DNA from 4 places in the Lysinibacillus sp. NPDC086135 genome. Region 1 is predicted to be linked to each of the others. Evidence: riboswitches for the same ligand, from Rfam matches in the RefSeq annotation. Region 1 holds a riboswitch; each other region holds the start of a gene.

Region 1 (4,217 bases):
TGGCAGAATGGTAAAAAAGAATCAAGTTCAAAAAAACTGTAAGTAGTATCCTTGTTTTCCTACAATTTGACAATACGATTACTGTGTTAAATACAAATTTTTCAATTCTAGAAGACCCTAAACGAACAAATCTAGTTCGAAAGGGGCTTCCAGCAATTGATCGGAACAATTTTTAGATTTATCACCCTAATTTTTAAATTTATCACCCAACATTTTTAACTTATCGCCTAACTTTTTAAATTTATCACCTAACGTTAATTTATCGCCCATCCTCCCAATAAATTAAAGAATAGTAAACACGGAGACTGTCCCCTGCTTTCCATTAAGGGTGTAAAAATGCCATCCATCTTTGCTACGCCAACATCCATCGGTGCAAGTTGAATAGAAGAGACACGAACGTCAAACTGAAGCATCGTTTATTGTTTTGAACTTTACTGTGCGCTTTTCAAGGCATCAGCTCTATTGTTATTATTATTTTTGTATTATTGTTTTTTCCGTTAGCGGGTTTTCTGTCAACGGATTAACCGTTGTCGGATTTCAATTGAACGATGTAATAGTGTTTGAAATACTAAAGAGTTTCTTATTTAGAACTAAAATTTTGTTATGATATATGGACATTAACTACGAAGTATTTTGGAAGGAAATATAAAAATCGTAAAACGGTGATATTTTCTATATATCTATAGAAAAATATCTAAAATGTTGTTCACATGATACACTTTTTAATATAGACATTTTAGTAAGGAGTCTTTACTTTGAAATCATTTTTAGCTGTTGGAATTGGCGGATTTTTGGGTGCCATCTGTCGATATAACCTTGGTCTAGCACTTTCAAATAACGGTGGTTTTCCATTTGCGACACTTTGTATGAACTTAATTGGCTGCTTTTGTTTAGCGTGGCTATTTACTACGTTTACAAAGCGAACGCCTGTTATTATAGGAATTGGTACTGGCTTTTTTGGTGCCTTTACAACCTTTTCGACATTTTCTTTAGAAACACTATTACTTTTGCAGGATAGTAAATGGCTCCAAGCCGTTCTTTATATTTTAGCAAGTGTTTTTGGCGGTTTAGCTTGTGCATGGCTAGGATTTAAACTAGCAAAGGGGCGCATCGTATGATAATTATTGGCATCGGTGGATTTTTGGGTGCACTAACACGATTTTATCTAGGAAAATTGATTGTCCATACATACCCATGGGCAACATTTTTTATTAATATAACTGGGTCTTTTGCGCTTGGCTTTTTATTTGCGCTACATCCAAGTGATTGGATTTGGCATTTTATAGGGATTGGTTTTTTAGGAGCCTATACGACTTTTTCGACATTCGGTTTTGAATGTTTGACGCTCTTAGAGCAGCAAAAATGGAGACAAGCGATTGTTTATATAGGCATTACCGTTTTATTCGGTTTACTTTTCGCTGCTCTTGGCTTTTACCTTGTGTAGCCGCATTTTTAAAAAACTAGAGGTGATTTTTTGACACAGCCATCCATTAAACAATTACAAGCACTCGAAGCTGACATTGAACAAACACTATATAGTTTAATCGACCTAGAACTAGAAGAAAACTTTCCAGAAATGAATACACGCTTTGCACAATTACTTGCAAAGGTACAGGCGGTACAATTAATTGATTATAAGCTTGACGTCCTAGTTGACCCTCAAGCATTTGCAACAGAAACATGTACTCTACTACAAAGTTTAATAGAGGCAAAGGCTAGACCACAAAAAAGACAACGCCTCCTAACACATCGTATGATTTTAAAAATATGGCTACGTAAAAATCAACGCTTTATGACGGAATTTTTACCACAAATGTTTTAGGCGCCCCTACTTCTAAGGGCGCCTTCTTTTTCCCTTTTTAGTTGTTAAATCAAATTGTGCTGCGTTAGACTATTAAAGCCTTCAATAGCGGCACCAAAAATTCACACTTTCCTATCCTCTTACTTGTTCAATCTCCTTAATTAATATAGCTTTTAATCAAGCTTGATTAAAAATATGTTGCAAATATCGACTTTTTATTATAATATTTATTATTGTGAAAAAAAATAATATATTTGCTTCTTATCAAGAGAGATGGAGGGACTGGCCCGATGAAATCTCGGCAGCGGAACTTATGATTTAAGTTACTGTGCCAAATCCAGCAGGCAAAGGCTTGATAGATAAGAGGAGTGTTTTATAGATATAAGGCCTCTTCTTGTTGATACAAGAAGAGGCCTTTTTTCGTAAAAAGAATGGACAAAAGACGTGTCCAATTTTATTTTTGGAGGTAGACATGAAGAAAGAGAATCCATGGGCGCTGATCCCATTTGTTGTTTTTTTGATTTTATTTATTGGTTCAGGGGTTATTACAGGTGATTTTTACGCCTTTCCTGTTATTGTAGCCATTTCCATTTCAGGCGCTGTCGCTTTAGCGATGAATCGAAAAGAATCGTTTGCGCAAAAGGTTGATATTTTTTGCAAAGGCGCAGGAAATTTAAATGTCATGCTGATGGTTGTTATTTTTCTTTTGGCTGGGGCCTTTTCAGCGGTAGCAAAAGGCATGGGGGCAGTGGATTCCACTGTAAACTTTGCTTTATCGGTCGTTCCGCCAAATCTGCTTGTCGTAGGCTTATTCATCATTGCCTGCTTTATTTCCCTATCAATGGGTACATCGGTGGGGACGATTGTTGCGCTAGCGCCAATTGGAGTTGGCATAAGCGAGCATATCGAGCTTTCCATGGCTTTAGTAATGGCAGCAATTGTTGGCGGTTCAATGTTTGGCGATAATTTATCTTTTATTTCAGATACAACCATTACTGCCGTTCGTTCACAAGGTGCACAAATGAAGGATAAATTTAAGGTGAATTTTTGGATTGTGTTGCCGGCAGCTATTGTAACGAGCCTTATTTTAGGGTTCATTACAATGGGTGAAACTGCACAAGTGGAGCATTTAAGCTATAGTTGGGTAAAAATTGTTCCCTATGTTTTGGTCATTATTTTAGCGTTAGCTGGAATGAATGTTTTCCTTGTTCTGGCATCTGGGATTGTTCTCGCCGGGGCTGTTGGCTTAGCGGATGGCAGCTATCATTTAATGAGCCTTTTTCAAAAGATCGGCGAAGGAATGTCAGGCATGTATGAAATGGCATTCCTTGCGATATTAATAGCTGGAATGGTGGAGGTTATAAAGTTTAACGGAGGGATTGATTTTCTACTTCACCTTGCAACAAAAAGAATTAAATCGAAAAAAGGTGCTGAATTTGGTATTGCCGGTCTTGTAGGCCTAACTAATTTATCGACGGCCAATAACACGATTGCTATTTTAATTGCTGGTCCGCTTGCAAAAAATATTGCTGAACAGTATGAGATTGAGCCAAGAAAGTCCGCAAGTATATTAGATATTTTCTCCTGTACGATTCAAGGCCTTCTACCATACGGAGCCCAATTCCTGGCAGCCGCAAGTGTAGCCGGAATTTCACCAGTGAGCATGTTACAATACTCTTTCTATCCAGTTCTTATAGGAATTTGCGGAACCATCGCTATCCTCATCGGATACCCGAAAGGAAAGAAAGCCTAAGCTTCATACTTAAAAAACATTGATTTACCACTAAATTATTCCAATTGTTTTGAAATAATCAAAACAATTGGATTTTTTTGAGGCTATTCATTTTTTTGTGATAGAGATAATACCTAAAAGTTACAAATATAGACGTTTCTCATTAGTACTTCGTAACGTCTATATTTGACCATAAATCCAATTCCAAGAATAGGTCCAATCGCTAATATTGTAAAGACCCACTCCCAACCTATGATCCTCTGTATAATCGGGATTAGGTTTATTGAAAATATAGTAAGTAAGAAACCAATACACATTTGAAAAGTAAGGGCTGTACCTACATAATCAACATCGGCTATTTCTGAAACTGCAGCAGAAAATTGGGCGGAATCAGATATGATAGACATCCCCCAAATCATGGAGATTATTAACGTTAAGCAAATATACTGCCCAAATGTAAAACCTATTACTAGCGAACAGATAGCACTAATAAACATAGAAATAATCGTTAAATTGGCTCTTCCGATTTTATCCGAGATTAGTCCTCCTATCACACAACCAATCCCTCCAGCAATTCCTATTGAAATAAAGGAGGATAATGCAATAAACCAATGAGGAATTTCTGGTGAATAAGTTAAAAAACTAGCTGTCAAAAAAGCTGGAAGCCATGTCCACATCGCATAC
Region 2 (4,217 bases), on a different contig from region 1:
GTACCGTATTTTAAATAATACTCTGTCGCAGGAAGAGGAATATGATTTGCTCCATAGCTTTCATAAGCTTCGAAAACTTCTTTTACTGTATAGCCTTCCTCTTTGACATAGACCATTTCATTAAAAGCAGAATGTCCAAAGTTCTCTTGCCATTTACGTTCAACTGACGCAAGTATGTTTTGAATGGACATGTTGTTCACAAACACATGACCTTCATTTAATTCATAAATAAGATAAGATGCAATGTTTTGCGCACTATACACATTTCCCATTTAAAACACTCCTTTATCATCAGTTTTGTAGAAAGAGTAGCTACTGGCTGAGTAACTACTCCTCTTCATCTATTCAAAAGTGGGGGAGCACTTATGAAACTAAATTAGTTTAAGCATTAATTGAAAACATTGGTTCTAGGTTGGTAGCCCTTCGAACACTTTTCTTATTTCCTAGTATAAAACAAGGAATTAAGAAAATCAATAATACTTATAAAATTACTAGGTATTAATTTTCAGCTTCTTCACCAAATGAGGAGAGCGGATGATGTAGCAACGTTTGACGCATTACCAAATGAGGCCTATCGAATGAGAAAATACGTAAACGCTACAACATTAGCCAATGTCCTTTATTTATTAAGCTTCTACTTTTTGTTGTGAAGCTGTTACTTGTTCAATAGCTTGTTCTAAATCTTCAATGATGTCCTCTACTGCCTCTAAACCGATGGATAAGCGAATGAGCGACTCGGTTACGCCAGTTTGGATTAGCTCTTCAGCAGATAGTTGCTGATGTGTAGTAGATGCTGGATGAATAATTAATGATTTCGCATCCCCTACATTTGCTACGTGCGAGAATAATTTCACACTATCTATTAATTTACGCCCTGCTTCACGTCCACCTTTAATACCAAATGTAAGCACTGAACCGAAGCCATTTTTTAAATATTTTTTAGCTAAATTATAGGTAGGGAAATCTTCTAAGCCGTTGTAATTTACATATTCCACAGATGGGTGGTTTCGTAAATATTCAGCTACCGCTAATGCATTTTCATTGTGTTTAGGAATACGCAAATGAAGCGTTTCTAAACCTTGTAATAAATTAAATGCTGCATCTGCACTTAATGTTGGACCAAAGTCGCGTAGTAATTGCACACGCAATTTTGTGGCGAATGCTGCCTCTGCTGTGTCAATACCATAACGTAAACCGTGATAAGAAGCATCTGGCTCAGTAAAACCTGGGAAACGGCCACGAGTCCAATCGAACTTCCCTGCATCTACTACAACGCCACCTAACGTTGTTCCGTGGCCACCAATCCATTTTGTTGCGGAATGAACAACAATATCTGCACCGTAGTCAATTGGTGTAGAGCCATATGGTGAAGCAAATGTGCTATCAATAATTAATGGCAAGCCGTTTTCATGTGCTATATTTGCTACTGCTTCAATATCTAGTACCTTTAAACTTGGGTTACCGTAAATTTCAGCGAACACGGCCTTTGTTTTATCAGTAATAGCTGCTCGGAAATTTTCTGGATTTGTTTCGTCTACAAAAATCGTTTTAATACCGTAGTTTGGTAGTGTGTTGGCGAATAAATTATAAGTACCTCCGTATAAAGAGCTACCTGCAACGATTTCATCGCCTGCCCCTACAAGATTTAAAATGGAGAATGCGATAGCTGCTGCACCAGATGAAAGTGCTACCGCTGCTGTACCGCCTTCTAATAAAGCGACGCGTTTTTCAAAAACATCTACAGTTGGGTTTGTAATTCGTGTGTAAATATTGCCGGCTTCCTCTAAGGCAAAAAGACGTTGCGCATGAGCAGTGTCTTTAAAAACGAAAGCCGTTGAGCGATATATCGGTACTGTTCGTGATCCTGTTACCGGGTCTGGCTCTTGGCCACCGTGTAACAGCAATGTTTCTGGTTTAAATTTTGTCATTGTATACCTCCAAATGGTTATTTTTTTACGATGGTACCGGAGATGAGGAGGATTTTTTTAGTAGAAAACAAAAACCCTCTTCAGCTAAGAAGAGGGTTGCGGCTGCAAGTTTTCCTCCCCTTATCTGCCAGATCCAATAAGAATCTGTAGGAATTAGCACCTTAGCAAGTTCATCACTTACTGGTTGCCGGGCATCATAGGGCCTATCCCTCCGCCGCTCTTGATAAGAGTATGAGATTCAATTTCCATCGTTGTTACACAGTATAAACATAGACTTTTTCACTGTCAATACTAAAATTTTATTTTTTCTGAAACTTCCGTCTGCTTTTTTACGTAATACGAACGCATACACTATTTTGATATTTATTGTTTTTATCACCAAAATGTGGGGTTGATTACAGTTCCGACTATGTGCTCTCCTAGGGGCGCCCAGTCTCCACTCCAATCAACTTTAGGGCATATGTTATAACAAACGTCATTCCTAACTTTTAGTGACGAGCCTATTTTATTTTGAAAGGAGAATTTTTATGATAAAAGCCGTTATTATTTTTCTTCTTGTTGGTTATTTGATTGGCTGTATTCACGGCTCTAAAGTTGCTCAGTTTTTATCTGGGGTAGATTTAAAAAAGACTGGTCATGGCAATGCAGGTGCCTCTAACGCAACACTTTCCCTTGGCTGGAAATACGGCATATTAGTTGCACTGATCGATATCAGCAAAGGCGTTGCAGCTATAAACTGTGCACATGCCTATTTAGCAGATATAACACAATTAACAGAAGTACAAGTTTGGTTCTTCACGTATATTGTAGCTGCCGGTGTCATTCTAGGTCATAATTTCCCATTTTATATGGGCTTCAATGGCGGTAAAGGAACTGCTTCAATCATAGGGATATTACTTGCGATTGATTGGACAATTGGCTTATTTGCACTCATTTTATTTGTTATTTTATCTTTCGTAACGAACTATTTAATTGTCGGTGTACTTGAGTTTTATCTCGTTTTCTGTACAGCCACATATTTATGGATCCCTGGAACAGTCCCAACGATTATAGCCCTATTACTTTTTGGTATAGCCATCATTTTACATATCGAAAATATTAAGCGATTGCTGCTAGGAACTGAGCCTAAAGTGACTTCAGCATTCAAAAAGAAAAAATAAGGATCATCACCAAAACGTGTGGTTGATTTCCGTTCCGACTGGGTGCTTTGTTGCTGCCGCTTCGCTTTCGCACAGAAAACATCCGCTGCGCTGCAGGGTCTCGGGCCAACACGATGTTGGTCACGAAGGCGTTATCACAGGATGTGATGCTTTTAGTCTTCGTTCCTCTATCGCTGATCCCCTAGGAGTCGCCCAGCCTCCACTCCAATCAACTATTTACATAGTAGACGTTTTAACAAAAGTCATCCACAACTTTTTGGTGATGAATCAAAAATAATATCTTTTGGATATTTTTGTCTTTTCTATGACCGTCTATTTGCTCGCAACTGCCCATTATCGCTATAAATAGAGAGTATTTCACATACTAGTTTTTTTACAATAAATAGACAAATTAACTTTCTTAATAAAGCATTTTACTAGCCGATGTGAAAATTACAGTCATGTTTAAGAAAGGATGAAAAGGTATGTCTACTTCTGAACAAGCAAAACCAAAACGTAATTTGAAACCACTCTGGATTGGATTAGCCTTCGCTTCATTAATCATCATTACTTTTTTACCTAACAACGGTGATTTACCTGTAGCCGGACAACGCGCTTTAGCTATTTTAGCTTTTGCGGTCATCCTTTGGGTTACAGAGGCAGTATCCTACCCTGTTAGCTCTGCTATGATTATTGCTCTCGTTACAATCTTATTAGGGTTAGCTCCATCAATGGAAGATTCAACGAGAGAGCTAGGCACTTCAGATGCATTAAAATTAGCATTAAGTGGATTTAGTAATTCAGCAGTAGCACTAGTAGCCGCAGCACTTTTCCTAGCGGCAGCCATGCAGATTACCAATTTACATAAAAGACTTGCGCTATGGATTCTTTCACTCGTAGGGACAAAAACGAAAGCCATTGTATTCGGTGCTATTTTAGTATCTATTGCACTCGCATTCTTTGTCCCTTCTGCTACTGCACGTGCAGGCGCAGTTGTGCCAATACTACTTGGAATGGTAGCAGCATTTGGTTTACAACGTGATAGTCGGCTTGCTGCTCTACTTGTCATTACCTCTGTGCAAGCTGTCTCTATTTGGAATATCGGTATAAAGACGGCAGCAGCTCAAAATATGGTCGCTTTAAACTTCAT
Region 3 (4,217 bases), on a different contig from region 1:
GAAGATAGCCCAGAATTCGTTAATGAATCACCATATGAAAAAGCATGGATGATCGTAGTAGAGCCTGCTGATGCTTCAGAAATTGAAAAGCTTATGACAGCTGAGCAATACGAAGAAATGATTGCAGAATAAGACAAGCCTTTAGCTTCTTTCAGCAGGTGTCCAAACATCAGCTAAAAGAAGTTAAAGCCTCCGGCGGATGTCACGGAATCGGATAGGAGTGCTTAAAGGATGTTAGCCATCATCGCATCCATGCGATAATGGCTAACTGACCTGCATCGGTAAAAACGCCACGTCCTGTGGCATTACCGAAATGACCGACATCGTGTCGGCCATCGTGCAGGCCTAAGCACAAAGCCGATTCCGGACGCAATTATGTCGAGGCTAAATTAATCAGAAAAACGTCGGAAACTACCGACGTTTTTTATTATCCTCATTCATTCTTCCACTATAGTTGGTGAAGTAAATGCAAGTATATTCCTTTATTAATAGGTATCTAACTGTATCAACGACAAGGTTTATTGATATAATGAATTATAAGGGCTATGTCTAAATGGGGGTGGCGTGATGTTCGAGGGAAAATGCTTAATTGTCGAAGGCCGATCGGATAAACTTCAAATCGAACCTATTTTAAATGAAGACGTAAAAATACTTTGTACAAATGGTACAATTGGTGTGCATCAATTAGAAGAGCTACTCGATCCATATGAGGGTTGTGAGCTTTATACATTTTTTGATGCAGATACATCAGGTAATAAGCTACGGGCATTAATGGACAGACATTATCCAGAGGCTGAGCATTTACGGACGATGCCAACATATAAGGAAGTTGAGACAACTCCGAGGAAAGTGTTAGCGGCGATATTGCTTCGTGCACATTTCTCAATCCATAATGAGTATATTTTGTAAGGTTGCGTGAAAAAGATGGAAGAATGGTCAATAGAGCAGTGGAACGCGGCTATCCAGTCCGGTGAAAAGGCTGCCTTTTATTTATATACGCCAATGTGTGGAACGTGCGCAGTTGCATCGAAAATGATGATGGTTGTTGAACAATTGTTGCCACAACTACAGGTTGGTAAAGCGAATATAAATTTTATAGAGCAAATAGCTTATGATAATAAAATCGAAAGTGTACCATGTTTACTCGTATATGAAGGCGGAGAAATGACAGCAAAGGTTTATGCCTTTCAATCTGTACCGTATTTATACGAATTGTTAAAAAATTAATTGACGGAATATTAATCGCGTGGTAAAGTAACAAATATATTAAAAAAACAATAAATATATCGAACTCTTATAAAGAGCGGCGGAGGGAAGTGCCCTATGAAGCCCAGCAACCATCACAAACGTGAAAAGGTGCCAAATCACCCAAAGATTTATCTTTGAAAGATGAGAGAACGGTTTAGCGTATAAGTTACGTGACCCCTTCTACTTGTCTATAAGTGAAGGGGTTTTTTTAACTTCTTTCAGCGGATGTCCAAACACCTGTACCTGTCACTACGCTTTCGGTACAAAAGAAATCCGCTGAAATAGAGGAACTCAGTCTAAGAACGCCATGTCCTGTGGCGATAAAACGAAGCGACAGCAACACGGTTTTATCTGTGCGAAAGCGAAGCGACAGCAACAACAACGACTGAGTGACCTTATGCCGAGGCATAATTGATATGAGAAAAGGAGAATTCGCTATGATTAATCTTCAAAATATTACGAAGAAATACAAAACTACGAATGGCGAATTAACAGCAGTTAAAGACGTCAACCTTTCTATTAATAAAGGTGAAATTTTCGGCATTATCGGCTATAGTGGCGCTGGTAAAAGTACAATGATTCGCTTGTTAAATGGGTTAGAAAAGCCTACATCTGGTACGGTGACGGTTAACAATCAAGAGTTTTCATCCATAAAGGGGCAAAAGCTTAGGGATGCTAGACAAAAGGTAAGTATGATTTTCCAGCATTTCAATTTACTTTGGTCTAGAACTGTTGCAGAAAACATCGCTTTCCCACTCGAAATCGCAGGTGTGCCAAAGGCAAAACGTGAAGCACATGTGAAAGAATTGATTGCACTAGTTGGCTTGGAAGGGCGCGAAAAAGCATATCCATCACAACTATCAGGGGGACAAAAACAACGGGTAGGTATCGCTCGTGCACTTGCTAATAATCCAGAGGTATTGTTATGTGATGAGGCAACATCCGCACTCGATCCAGAGACGACAGATGCTATTCTTGATCTACTTGTCGATATTAACGAACGATTAGGTCTAACGATTGTGTTAATTACACATGAGATGCACGTTATTCGTAAGATTTGTCATCGTGTAGCGGTTATGGAAGCTGGAGAAATTGTAGAACGTGGTGAAGTATTACAAGTATTCCAAGCTCCACAAGCGGCCATTACGAAAAAATTCGTTTCTCAAATTACAGATACGAAGGAAACACAGGAAACTGTGGCACAAATTAAAGCAAATTATCCTAATGGACAACTTGTGAAGCTAATCTTTGTAGGAGAAAAAACAGAGCAGCCTGTCATTTCACATCTTGTGAAACAGTTTGATGTAGAAGTAAGTATTGTACATGGTAATATTTCGCAAACGAAAAATGGAGCGTACGGTACACTTATTGTGCAAATTGATGGCTTAGTGGCCAATGTTGCTGCTGCACTTAGCTACTTAAATACAGTTGAAGTACAAACGGAGGTGATTGCAAATGCTAACTAGTCTCTTTCCGAATGTCGACTGGGAAAAAATGTGGGACGCTACGTATGAAACATTGTACATGACAACAATTTCTACGGTCATCACATTTATACTTGGATTAGTAATTGGAATCTTATTATTTTTATCAAGTCCCAACCAACTATGGGCCAATAAAATTGTGAATTTTTTAACAGGATCAATCGTTAATATTTTCCGTTCGATCCCATTTATCGTATTGATTATCTTATTAATTCCATTTACGAAATTTTTACTCGGCACAATTCGTGGCGCAGACGCGGCTTTACCAGCATTAATTATTGGAGCTGCACCATTTTATGCACGAATGGTATTAATTGCCTTGCGCGAAATTGATAAAGGTGTTATTGAAGCGGCTCGTTCAATGGGTGCCAAAACGTCAACGATTATTTGGAAAGTATTAATTCCCGAATCGTTACCAGCGCTTATTTCTGGTCTTACTGTAACGGCTGTAGCGCTTGTTGGTTATACTGCGATGGCAGGTATTATCGGTGCAGGTGGTCTAGGAAACTTAGCATTCTTAGATGGCTTCCAACGTAATCGCTCAGATGTAACTTTAATGGCGACTATATTAATCTTAATAGTAGTATTTATTATTCAATGGATTGGCGACTTAATTACAGCGAAAACAGATAAACGTTAAAAAGAGCATCACACTACAAACATTTGGTTATCTCGGTTTTATACCGCTAACATATTTAATATAAGTAAAAAGGGAGAGTAATAAAATGAAGAAGTTATTAACAGGTTTATTTTTATCTGTATTAGTACTAGCTCTAGCCGCTTGTGGTGCTGGTAAAAAAGAAGAAACAGGCTCAAGCTCATCATCTAGTGATAGTGACAGTAAAGAAAATGTAACATTAACAGTAGGTGCTTCGAATACACCACATGCTATTATTTTGGAAAAAGCAAAACCAATTTTAGCTAAAGAAGGTATCGATCTTAAAATTGAAAAATATCAAGACTATGTATTACCAAACCAACATTTAGAATCTGGCGAACTTGACGCGAACTACTTCCAACACCTACCTTTCTTAGAGCTTAGCATGAAAGAGAATGGTTATGACTTTGTAAATGCTGCTGCTATTCACATTGAACCAATCGGAATTTACTCTAAAAAATATAAATCTCTTGAGGATCTTCCAGAGGGGGCAACAATTTTACTTTCTAGCTCAGTTTCAGACCACGGTCGTATGCTTTCATTGTTAGAAGCTAAGGGCTTAATTAAATTAAAAGATGGTGTTGATAAAACAGCAGCAGAAATAAAAGATATCGCAGAAAACCCTAAAAACTTCAAATTCGATGCAAATACAGCGCCTGAAATGCTTGTACAAATGTACGAAAATAATGAAGGTGATGCGGTTCTAATCAACTCGAACTTTGCAATCGATAACGGCTTAAATCCATTGAAAGATGCAATTTCTCTTGAAGATAAAGAGTCTCCATATGTAAATATTGTCGCTGTACGTGCAGGTGATGAAACAAAAC
Region 4 (4,217 bases), on a different contig from region 1:
AGATAAACCGAAGAATAATGCAACATCTCCAGCTTCACCAACGTTTGCTGAGCAGTGCATTGAAAGGATGCCTTGTTGTGGTAACAAGTAGTTCATAATACCGAAAATAGATTTTTTGATTTCACCAGCGTATTCAGTACCACCGATTAGGATAATTTTCTTTTCTAGTGATACAATGATGAATGTTTCAGAAGCAGTACCATCAATAGCAGGATCTGCTTTAAAGTTAGGAGCTGAGATAACTGTGAAGTCAGCAACATGAGAAGCCAATTCTTCTTCAGTTGGACGGATAAATAATTGATGAGCGAAAAGATTGTGCCAAGCATATTCATTGATTACTTGGATGCTTAATTGCGAATCTTTGTCAGCACCAGCAAAGCCTTTGAATACGAATAATTCTTCACGTTCTTTTAAATATTTTACTACTTTTACATATAAGTTATCGAACACTTCAGAAGAAATTGGTCGGTTAACTTTTCCCCAGTCAATTTTATCCTTTGTGCTCTCTTCTTCTACCGTATATTTATCTTTAGGTGAACGACCAGTGTATTTGCCAGTTTCTGCACGAACTGCGCCATCTACTGTTAACATAGCTTCACCACGAGATGTAGCTTTTTCAGCTAATTGTGGTACTGAAAGTTGAACATTAATGTTACCGCCGTTTAATAATTCCTTCAGTTCGTTTGCAATTTCTACTGAATTCATCGATTAAATACCATCCTTTTTTATAGTATTCCCTTGAGTCTGAGGGAGATTTTCTTAATTTCAAAAATAGTATAACACAATTGCTTAAATAATCTATACTAATTCAGAAATTATTTTTCAGATTTTATTACTTTTCAAGAAAACGACAAAAAGTAAATTGATTCGTTTTTATAATGCTTTTTACCCTATTTATAAGTGATCACACATTCACTTTCGACACAGCAAAATTGTGTTTGGAAGCTTTTGGCTAACATGGGGTTCGCACAGGATGTGAAGTTTTAGCTTGTTTTTTATAGTTGGAGCTTGTCTTCGACTAAAAAGGGGCTATAATCATATTCATCCACCACATGTTTTGTAGCTAACGCTTTGCTTTTGCTGCAAAATGTACTGTAAAGGGTTACACATATGTTAACACATGATGTGAGGTGGAGAGTAGGGATTATTTTGTTTTAATTTACAGCATAACCCAAATTCCTTTCTGTATAAATCCCATACTTTCTTTGAATACAACCAATTATGCCACAGCATGCTTTCGCCAGAGAAGACACTCGCTGAAAGAAGATAAAAATATTTGACAATGTTCGACCATTTACGTATTATGAGATATTGAACGGATACTCTTATCCCGAGCTGGTGGAGGGTCAGGCCCTGTGAAACCCGGCAACCTGCATGAACTATTTCACGACATGCGCTGGTGCCAATCTGATGCAAGGGGAAACTCCCTTGAACGATAAGAGTGAAAGGTTACGAAGTCATTATTCCTTTCCTCATGTTAAGTAAGCGTGAGAAAAGGATTTTTTTATTGTTAAAAACGAATTAAAGGAAAGTATACAGTCCTTTCCTTATTATAATGACGGATCTTTCGAAAATCCTCGTGTTAAAAGCATCAGCTGTTTATTTGTGCGAAAGCGTAGTGACAGCAACAAATGTTTACTGTGCGAAAGTGCAACGACAGCAACAACGGCTTGAGAGTTCAATCCTTAGGGGCGAACTTGACATGGGTAATGAGTACCGTATTAATTCGCAAATATTATTTGTAAAAGTAATAGGAGGAAAATCAAATGACAAACCGTCGACTGTTTACATCAGAGAGTGTAACAGAAGGACATCCAGACAAAATTTGTGACCAAATCTCGGATGCCATTTTAGATGCTATTTTAGCAGAAGATCCAAACGCGCGTGTAGCGTGTGAAACAACAGTAACAACAGGCTTAGCGTTAGTAGCAGGAGAAATTACTACTTCTACTTATGTAGATATTAAAGGTATCGTTCGTGATACTGTAGCAGAAATCGGTTATACACGTGGGAAATACGGCTTTGATGCTGAAAACCTAGCAGTACTTGTTGCGATTGGCGAGCAATCACCTGATATTGCCCAAGGTGTTGACCAAGCATTAGAGGCGCGTGAAGGCTCTATGACAGACGCTGACATTGAAGCAATTGGTGCAGGTGACCAAGGTTTAATGTTCGGTTATGCATGTAACGAAACGCCAGAGCTTATGCCATTACCAATTAGTTTAGCGCATAAATTAGCTCGTCGTTTAACGGAAGTACGTAAATCTGGTGAATTAGCATATTTACGCCCAGATGGAAAAACGCAAGTAACGGTTGAATATGATGAAAACAATGTACCAGTACGCGTTGATACGATTGTCATTTCAACACAGCATGATGAAGAAGCTACACTTGAGCAAATTCAAGCAGACTTAAAAGAATTCGTTATTACTCCAGTTGTTCCAAGTGAATTACTAGATGCCGATACTAAATATTTCATCAACCCAACTGGCCGATTCGTAATTGGTGGTCCTAAAGGGGATGCTGGTTTAACTGGACGTAAAATCATCGTTGATACATACGGTGGCTATGCACGTCATGGTGGAGGTGCTTTCTCAGGTAAGGATGCAACTAAGGTAGACCGTTCAGCGGCATATGCAGCACGCTATGTGGCGAAAAATATCGTAGCTGCTGGTTTAGCTGATCGAGCTGAAGTACAACTAGCTTATGCGATTGGTGTTGCTCAACCTGTATCTATTGCTGTTGATACATTTGGAACAGGAAAAGTTACGGAAAGTGAAATTGTAAAATGGGTACGCGAGCTATTTGATCTACGCCCAGCGGGGATTATTAAAATGCTTAACCTTCGTCGTCCTATTTATAAGCAAACTGCCGCATATGGTCACTTCGGTCGTACAGATTTAAATGTACCTTGGGAACAAACAGACAAAGCTGACGCATTAAAAGAAAAAGCAGGTTTATAAACTATTCAGCTAAAGCAATGAAGTGTCTGGAAAAATATTTTAAAATACTATTACAGAAAGGGGCTCAATATTCTTATAGCCCCTTTCACTGTTTTTAACGAAAAAAATAAGCTCCTAATCATAATCATGGGGGGCTCGGTTACCCAAGAAAACGTGGAGCTGCTTTGATTTAGTTAAATTAATTTTTTAGTTGAAGAGATTTATAGTATTGACCCTTTTCTACATATTCACGTATGATGCGTTCCATATCTTCTTTATCTTCATCATTTAATTCTCTTACAACTTTTGCAGGACGGCCTAGTGCTAAGCTATTTGGAGGAATTACTTTGCCTGGAGGAACTAGACTACCCGCCCCAATGAATGCACCCTCTCCAATCTCCGCTCCGTCTAATACTATAGAGCCCATACCTATTAAGGCTTTTTTTCGAATCGTACAGCTATGTAAAGTTACTTGATGTCCTACTGTTACTTCATCTTCAATAATTAGTGGATATTTAGGGCTTTGATGTAAGCAACAGAGGTCTTGAATACTAACTCTTTTTCCTATAATTGTTGGTGATACATCTCCTCGAATAACTGTGTTAAACCAAATTGTTGTTTCAGCACCTATTGTAACGTCGCCAGTAACTGTTGCATAATCAGCAATGAAAACAGAAGGATCGATATTGGGTTTTTTACCTTTAAATGGATAGATCATGAGTATCGCCTCTTTTCTTTCTATGATGTAATATTATCGTATCAAATACGCAACATGATGGAAATATAAAATTAAAATGATCTAGATATTCCGATATAATCATTGTGTAATTATTTTTTTAGGAGGACTATGTGAAATGTGGAAATGGGAAGCTGATGGACAAGCAAAGGCTGTGGTTGCTATTCTTCATGGTGCATATGAAAATCACCGTTGGTATGCATGGCTTATAGAAAAACTTAGATTGGAAGGCTTCCACATAGTCATGGGGGATTTACCTAATCATGGAGTAAATGTAGGATATTCAAAAATTCACGATGAAGATTTTAAAGAATACAACAAATATACAAGGAATTTAATCGAGAATGCATTTTCGTATAATTTACCTGTCATTTTAATAGGACATGGGCTTGGCGCGACTCTATTACTACATACCATGCAAAAACGAAAATATGAATGTGCAGGAATTATTTTAACTTCACCATGGCTTCATTTAAAGCTATTGCCAGGTAAACTCTCAAATGCTTTAACTAGTTTAAGTGCCTTGACTGCCAATGTGA

What was found. Region 1 has a riboswitch for S-adenosylmethionine ahead of ACIPKN_RS08100 (Na+/H+ antiporter NhaC family protein). Riboswitches for the same ligand answer to the same signal wherever they lie in the genome.
Region 2: another riboswitch for S-adenosylmethionine. It lies ahead of ACIPKN_RS22595 (O-acetylhomoserine aminocarboxypropyltransferase/cysteine synthase family protein); the one in region 1 lies ahead of ACIPKN_RS08100 (Na+/H+ antiporter NhaC family protein).
Region 3: another riboswitch for S-adenosylmethionine. It lies ahead of ACIPKN_RS18585 (methionine ABC transporter ATP-binding protein); the one in region 1 lies ahead of ACIPKN_RS08100 (Na+/H+ antiporter NhaC family protein).
Region 4: another riboswitch for S-adenosylmethionine. It lies ahead of metK (methionine adenosyltransferase); the one in region 1 lies ahead of ACIPKN_RS08100 (Na+/H+ antiporter NhaC family protein).

Annotation. Positions count from the first base shown of each region.
Region 1 is NZ_JBIVCA010000004.1:252,485-256,701, reverse strand. It holds gene crcB (fluoride efflux transporter CrcB) at 756-1,118, shown strand; gene crcB (fluoride efflux transporter CrcB) at 1,115-1,444, shown strand; gene ACIPKN_RS08105 (hypothetical protein) at 1,475-1,822, shown strand; SAM riboswitch class I at 2,060-2,167, shown strand; gene ACIPKN_RS08100 (Na+/H+ antiporter NhaC family protein) at 2,274-3,554, shown strand; gene ACIPKN_RS08095 (MFS transporter) at 3,668-4,217, opposite strand, start outside.
Region 2 is NZ_JBIVCA010000022.1:49,768-53,984, reverse strand. It holds gene ACIPKN_RS22600 (hypothetical protein) at 1-272, opposite strand, end outside; gene ACIPKN_RS22595 (O-acetylhomoserine aminocarboxypropyltransferase/cysteine synthase family protein) at 627-1,928, opposite strand; SAM riboswitch class I at 2,046-2,158, opposite strand; gene ACIPKN_RS22590 (glycerol-3-phosphate acyltransferase) at 2,456-3,088, shown strand; gene ACIPKN_RS22585 (DASS family sodium-coupled anion symporter) at 3,553-4,217, shown strand, end outside.
Region 3 is NZ_JBIVCA010000015.1:70,646-74,862, reverse strand. It holds gene gcvH (glycine cleavage system protein GcvH) at 1-132, shown strand, start outside; gene ACIPKN_RS18595 (toprim domain-containing protein) at 568-909, shown strand; gene ACIPKN_RS18590 (thioredoxin family protein) at 925-1,227, shown strand; SAM riboswitch class I at 1,292-1,396, shown strand; gene ACIPKN_RS18585 (methionine ABC transporter ATP-binding protein) at 1,686-2,714, shown strand; gene ACIPKN_RS18580 (methionine ABC transporter permease) at 2,704-3,372, shown strand; gene ACIPKN_RS18575 (MetQ/NlpA family ABC transporter substrate-binding protein) at 3,458-4,217, shown strand, end outside.
Region 4 is NZ_JBIVCA010000001.1:24,366-28,582, forward strand. It holds gene pckA (phosphoenolpyruvate carboxykinase (ATP)) at 1-705, opposite strand, end outside; SAM riboswitch class I at 1,323-1,442, shown strand; gene metK (methionine adenosyltransferase) at 1,767-2,963, shown strand; gene ACIPKN_RS00135 (gamma carbonic anhydrase) at 3,142-3,660, opposite strand; gene ACIPKN_RS00140 (alpha/beta hydrolase) at 3,797-4,217, shown strand, end outside.